2 linked regions of the Pelorhabdus rhamnosifermentans genome follow. The protein of the gene in region 1 binds, or shares a complex with, the protein of each later gene. Links are inferred from orthologs where the notes say so. Each region holds a gene or a part of one and is shown on either strand. Other genes may lie near its edges.

The links.
Region 2: the proteins of Ga0466249_RS24010 (region 1) and nifU are in contact, whole or in part, in a solved structure (PDB 5XT5), measured with the Bacillus subtilis proteins. The link is inferred for Pelorhabdus rhamnosifermentans from one-to-one orthologs.

Annotation. Positions count from the first base shown.
Region 1 is NZ_JAHGVE010000038.1:16,255-19,488, reverse strand. Bases 181-3,080 are described here. They hold Ga0466249_RS24010 (cysteine desulfurase), read left to right. Parts: upstream 181-923; coding sequence 924-2,237; downstream 2,238-3,080. Other genes in these bases: Ga0466249_RS24005 (family 2B encapsulin nanocompartment shell protein), read left to right, coding at 2,259-3,080; Ga0466249_RS24015 (ABC transporter substrate-binding protein), read right to left, coding at 181-618. In the rest of the region: more of Ga0466249_RS24015, read right to left, coding at 1-180; more of Ga0466249_RS24005, read left to right, coding at 3,081-3,234. UniProt on the Bacillus subtilis protein: Type II cysteine desulfurase that acts as the initial step in the SUF-like Fe-S cluster assembly pathway.
Region 2 is NZ_JAHGVE010000007.1:41,284-44,489, forward strand. What follows is about bases 317-3,188. They hold nifU (Fe-S cluster assembly scaffold protein NifU), read left to right. Parts: upstream 317-1,502; coding sequence 1,503-1,874; downstream 1,875-3,188. Other genes in these bases: nifS (cysteine desulfurase NifS), read left to right, coding at 317-1,457; mnmA (tRNA 2-thiouridine(34) synthase MnmA), read left to right, coding at 1,883-2,980; Ga0466249_RS09855 (PRC-barrel domain-containing protein), read left to right, coding at 3,021-3,188. Outside these bases: Ga0466249_RS09835 (RrF2 family transcriptional regulator), read left to right, coding at 1-276; more of nifS, read left to right, coding at 273-316; more of Ga0466249_RS09855, read left to right, coding at 3,189-3,206. UniProt on the Bacillus subtilis protein: Part of the SUF-like system that mediates the biosynthesis of iron-sulfur (Fe-S) clusters. Acts as a sulfurtransferase and thus transfers sulfur from SufS to SufB.

The sequences.
Region 1 (3,234 bases):
TACAATTTGACCACCGCCTTTAGTGAAAGCCTCTTTAAATACCTGCGTTAACCCTTTACTGTAATCGCTGGAGCTATCAGTTATAATGGCAGCGTTCTTGGCTTTGAGGCTATTGAGTGCAAAATTGGCCCCGACTGTCCCTTGAAAGGAATCAATGAAACAAGCTCGGAAGGTATAATTTTTCACTTTGCCTGTATTCGTATCAACTGTTACTTTCGGATTAACTGTCGCTGCAGCGACAAACGGAATTTTGTTGTCTTCAGCAACTGCCGAGCCGGCAATACCGCAAGAACTGACAGTAAAACCCGTGACAGCAACAACTTTATCCTGAGTAATCACTTTCGTCATGGCGTTCGCTGACTCTGAAGGCTCTCCTTTGTTATCAGCCGTAATGATTTGAATTTGTTTGCCCAAAACACCACCACTCGCATTGATTTCTTTAAAGGCAAGTTTAGCACCATTGGCAGCAGCGACACCGTAAGTCGCCGTATTTCCCGTTAATTCGTATACCATACCGATCTTAATATCCTGACTTGCACTATTTCCACAACCACTAATAAAAGTCAATGTCAAAATAAACAGGAACAACAAGTAACCCTTTTTAGGAATTTTTTTCATTACAATCCATCCTCCTAGTAAAATACGAATGCAAAATTTTCACAAGATTATCCTCATTATATATCTTATTATGACAACAAAAAAGCCCTAACCTGTTTTTGTTCTAACCTGTCAGCAGATTTTGGTATAATTTCGTTCTATGCTACAATCACCCGAATATTATTTATGCAGAGAGTTATTTACTTTCTTCGTATCACACTGCTGCTACCAGCAGAGGAGGTTTATTTATGACCAAAGGAAATGGCCCCGTGTCCGTGAAAAATCACCAGTTAAACCAATCCAACTTCATAATGGAAATCCGCAATTTGTTAGCATCATCTTCTTTACCCTGTTCACTGGCAGATATCAATGAAGCTAGCAGTTACTATTTTTTGCCCAAAAATCCCGCCCCGCCGCTACCAACTGACCAGGAATTAGCTGTGGAGACTATTCGTCGAGACTTTCCAGCCCTTCATCAGCAGATAAATGGCCGACCGCTCATCTGGCTTGACAATGCAGCCACAACTCAAAAACCGCAAAGCGTTATCGATGCGGTTACTCATTTTTACTCGCAGGATAACTCCAATGTGCACCGTGGAGCCCACACGCTAGCCAAACGAGCTACCGACGCCTATGAAGGTGCGCGTGAAAAAGTAATGCATTTCATCGGTGCAAATTCCGTGGAAGAAATTATTTTCGTACGCAGTGCTACGGAGGCCATCAATCTCGTAGCCCAAAGCTACGGACGCAGGGTTGTCGGGCCGGGTGATGAAATAATCGTCAGTATATTGGACCACCATGCTAACATTGTACCCTGGCAGTTACTTTGCGAAGAAAAGGGCGCAACATTACGCGTAATTCCCGTAAATAATAATGCCGAAATTATTGTAGAAGAATATGAAAAACTACTCAATTCTAAAACTCGCTTTATTGCCATCCCCCATGTTTCCAACTCCCTTGGAACAGTCGTCCCCATCAAAATCATCATTGATATGGCCCATAGCCTGGGCATTCCCGTACTAGTTGATGGCGCACAAGGTATTCCGCATTTTAAGACTGACGTTCAAGAATTGGGAGCCGATTTCTACGCTTTTTCCGGACACAAACTGTTTGGGCCGACAGGAATCGGTGTATTATATGGGAAAAAAAGCTTGCTTGAAGAAATACCGCCTTGGCAAGGCGGTGGCAACATGATTAAAAATGTCACTTTTGAGCATACCACTTTCAACTCGCTTCCTAACAAATTCGAGGCTGGAACCGGTCATATTGCCGGAGCAGTCGGGTTAGGAGCTGCCATCGACTATCTCACCGACCTAGGCCTTGCGAAAATCGAAATATATGAAAAAGATCTAATGGCTTATGCCACAGAAACATTATGCAATATCCCTAAACTACACTTAATAGGCACAGCAGCCCATAAAGCTGCTATCTTATCCTTTGTTGTGCAAGGTGTTCCGTCCGGAAGAATTGCCGAATTTTTAGACCGTCAAGGTATTGCGGTACGCGTTGGACACCATTGCGCTCAGCCTTCGCTGCGCCGTTTTGGGTTGGACAGCACAATAAGACCATCGATCGCTTTTTATAATACCTTTGCGGAAATCGACGAATTAGTTTGGGCCATTCAACAATCAATTCGCTAAGAAAATAAGGAGGTTACATTAATGAACAGTGATTTGCTAAAAGATCAGGAAAGCCTAAGTACCAAAGTAGCCAGGAATTTAGCTACTACTACAAAGTCACTCCCCATGATGGAAGCAATTACCCCCCGTTGGATTCTTCAATTTCTCCCTTGGGTTCAGGTAAATTCCGGAACTTACCGGGTCAATCGAATAAAAGTCTTATTCAAAGAGGAAGGCAAGGTCCATGTTACTCAAACAGATGGTGAATTCAATGTAGCCGCTGATCAATTACGAAAAATCCCCCTATTCTATAACGCCACAGATGAAGAAATTGAGCAACTAGCGAATGAATTTACTGTAGAGCAATATGAACGTGATCAAGTAATCATCAATGAAGGAGCATCGGGTAATAAACTCTTTCTTATCGCTAATGGTGCTGTCGAGGCCACTACAACAGGGGACCGTGGCCAGAAGCTGCAACTAGCCATCTTATCTATCGGCGATTTCTTCGGCGAGTTTGCATTATTGGATAACAAACCCTGTACTGCAACCATCACGGCTTTATCGACCTGTTCTATTCTGACACTGGACCAAGCTAAATTTGAAGCCCTTATTCGCCAGAAACCGGAATTTCGCAAAAGGCTGGAATATACTGTTCAAAACAAGGATGAATGGAAATCTAAGGTCAATGAGCACGGGGAGCATAAAATTAGCATCCAGTCCGGACACAAAGGTGAATGTATACTGCCGGAAACTTTTGCCGACTATATCGAAGAACCGCAGGAATATCCCCTAAGTATTGTACAGACAGTTTTAAAAATACATACTCGTGTCACCGATCTTTATAATGACCCCATTGACCAGCTTAAAGAACAAGTTCGGCTGACTGTGGAGGCCATGAAAGAAAAACAAGAATGGGAGCTTATCAATAATAAGGACTTCGGTCTGCTTCATTCTTTGGCACCCTCGATGCGCTTACAACCAAGATATGGCCCACCTACTCCCGATGATATGGATG
Region 2 (3,206 bases), on another replicon or contig:
GTTCGTGGTGCCCAAGGGGGCTATGCTCTTTCGAAGAATCCCAAGGATATTTCCGTCGGAGATATTATCCGGTTGTTAGAAGGTCCCATTGCACCTGTTGATTGTGTATTGACTGATGTAAGTTCTTCGAAAAACGAGTATTGTTCCAAAGCAGGACGTTGTGTAACACGGGGTGTGTGGGCTAAAGTCAGAGACAGTATTACAAATGTAGTAGATTCTATCACTCTCGCTGATTTATGTCGAGACGAAAAGTTTGAGGAGATGGATAAAAAATGAGACGTATTTATTTTGATCATTCTGCAACAACGGCAGTAGACCCGGAGGTTGCCAAAATTGTTTTGGAATATATGTCGAATAAATTTGGTAATCCTTCCAGTGTGCATGGTTTTGGGCGCGAAGCGCATCAGGCTGTGGACATTGCGCGAGGACAAGTTGCGGCTCTTTTAAATGCTGAACCCAATGAAATATTTTTTACGAGTGGTGGAACAGAAAGCGACAATTTGGCGCTTAAGGGCATCGCCTATGCCAACCGTAAAAAAGGTAATCATATCATTACGACGCAAATTGAGCATCATGCTATTTTCCATACATGTGAATATTTGGAAAAGCAGGGATTTAAGGTAACTTATTTACCTGTTGATGAAAATGCGATGATCAGTTTAGATGACTTGAAAAAGGCTATTACGGATGATACTATTTTGATTAGTGTGATGTTTGCTAATAATGAAGTCGGAACGATTCAGCCTGTTAAGGAGATTGGAAAGATTGCCAGAGAAAAAGGCATTTATTTTCACACTGATGCGGTACAGGCTGTGGGCAGTATTCCCATTGATGTAAAGGAAATGAATATTGATTTATTAAGTCTGTCCGGTCATAAATTCTATGCTCCTAAGGGAACGGGTGCCATCTATATTCGTAAGGGTGTGCATATTGAACCTCAACAGCTTGGCGGTGCGCATGAACGCAACATGCGGGCAGGTACGGAAAATGTTCCAGGTATTGCCGGATTAGGTAAAGCAAGCGAATTAGCGAGACAGAATATGGATGAAAATATCAAGGTTCTTTCTGGAATGAGAGATCGTCTAATTGCAGGAATCACGAAAACCATTCCTTATGTGAAATTAAATGGCCATCCTACGCTGCGTTTGCCTGGTAATGTCAATGTTAGTTTTTCCTATGTTGAAGGCGAATCTCTTCTGTTAAACCTCGACCTCAAAGGCATTGGTGCTTCGAGTGGTTCGGCCTGCACATCGGGTTCACTTGATCCTTCTCATGTACTGCTTGCCATGGGATTAAAACATGAAACAGCTCATGGTTCACTGAGAATTTCGCTTGGCAAGGATAATACGGAAGAGGATATTGACTATGCACTACAGGTATTGCCGCCGATTATTGAAAAACTGCGCAGTATGTCTCCACTTTATGATCAGGCACTGAAAGAGAAAAAGCAGGCATAAAAAACCTTTAACTATGTGAATATCTCAAAAAGGGAGAGATAAATGATGTATTCAGAAAAAGTAATGGATCATTTTACGAATCCACGTAATGTTGGTGTGATTGATGATGCCAATGGTGTGGGTGAAGTAGGAAATGCCAAATGTGGCGATATTATGAAAATATATTTAAAAGTGGAAGACAGTATTATTAAAGATGTAAAATTTAAAACTTTTGGCTGCGGTGCCGCTATTGCGACAAGTAGTATGGTTACCGAGATGGTAAAGGGCAAAACGTTAGAAGAAGCATTGGAAATTTCCAATGCTGCTGTTGCTGAAGCTCTTGATGGATTGCCACCAATAAAAATGCACTGTTCGAACTTGGCTGCTGATGCATTGCATGCCGCTATTAAAGATTATATTGAGAAAAAAGGAAAGTGATTGAAGTCATGGGCAACAAACCACGTGTGGTTGTAGCCATGAGCGGAGGGGTGGACAGTTCTCTAACTGCCGCCCTTCTTTTGCATCAAGGCTATGACGTAATTGGTATGACAATGCAAATTTGGGAAAATGACGAACGGGAAGATAAACCGGACAGCCGTGGGTGCTGTTCTTTGTCTGCCATCGATGATGCGCGGCGTGTGGCAGATAAAATTGGTATTCCCTATTATGTTGTTAATTTTCGTAAACTTTTTCAGGAAACCGTCGTGAATTATTTTATTCGTGAATATGGTGAAGGCAAAACACCTAATCCGTGTATTGCCTGCAATCGTTTTGTCAAGTTTGAGGGACTACTCAGAAAAGCACAGGAAGTAGGGGCCAAGTTTTTGGCAACAGGCCATTATGCGCGCATTGCTTATGATGAACAGGCCGGACGTTTTCTGTTGCGCAAGGGCATTGATCCTTTAAAAGATCAGTCTTATGCTTTGTATCATCTCAATCAGCATACACTGGCGCATTTTCTCATGCCGTTAGGAGATTATACGAAGGTTCAAACGCGTCAAATGGCCAGGGAATTGGGTTTGGCTGTGGCAGATAAACCGGACAGTCAGGAAATTTGTTTTGTGCCGAATGATGACTATAAAGCTTTTTTGGAAGCAAAATCACCGAATGCGCTTAAATCCGGTGATTTTGTTGATCAAGATGGCAATGTTCTCGGCAAGCATCAGGGTCTTCCACTTTATACGGTGGGGCAGCGCAAAGGGCTTGGTTTGGCAGCAGGGAAGCCACTTTATGTCATTGCTCTTGATACGGAAAAGAATCAAGTCATTGTTGGCAGTAATGAGGAGGTTTTTGCGAGTTCTTGTATTGCTGACGATTTGAACTGGATTTTATTTGATAAGCTGGACAAGCTCCTTACGGTAAAGGCAAAAATTCGCTATGGTGCTAAAGAAAGTGAAGCTCTTCTTCAACCGCTTGAAGGCGGCAAGGTGTATGTGCAGTTTAGTCAGCCCCAAAGGGCTATTACTCCTGGTCAATCGGTGGTCTTTTATTCAGACGATATTGTCATTGGTGGCGGTGTTATTGAAAAAGTAAAAAAATCCTGAAATAAAGCCCCCTTTTTTGGTCATAATAAAGATATACCAGTTGGTAAAGGAGGCTTTCATCATAAAAATCAGTGATCTATTGGGATTACCGGTTTTGGAACAGTCCTCTTGTGAGCAACTTGGTGAGGTACAGGAAGTAATGATTTATCTCAGTCAAGCCTTGGTGAGGGCGCTCATTATTACGGCCACGGGCTGGTTTACAGGCAAGAAGATACTGCCTATCCAT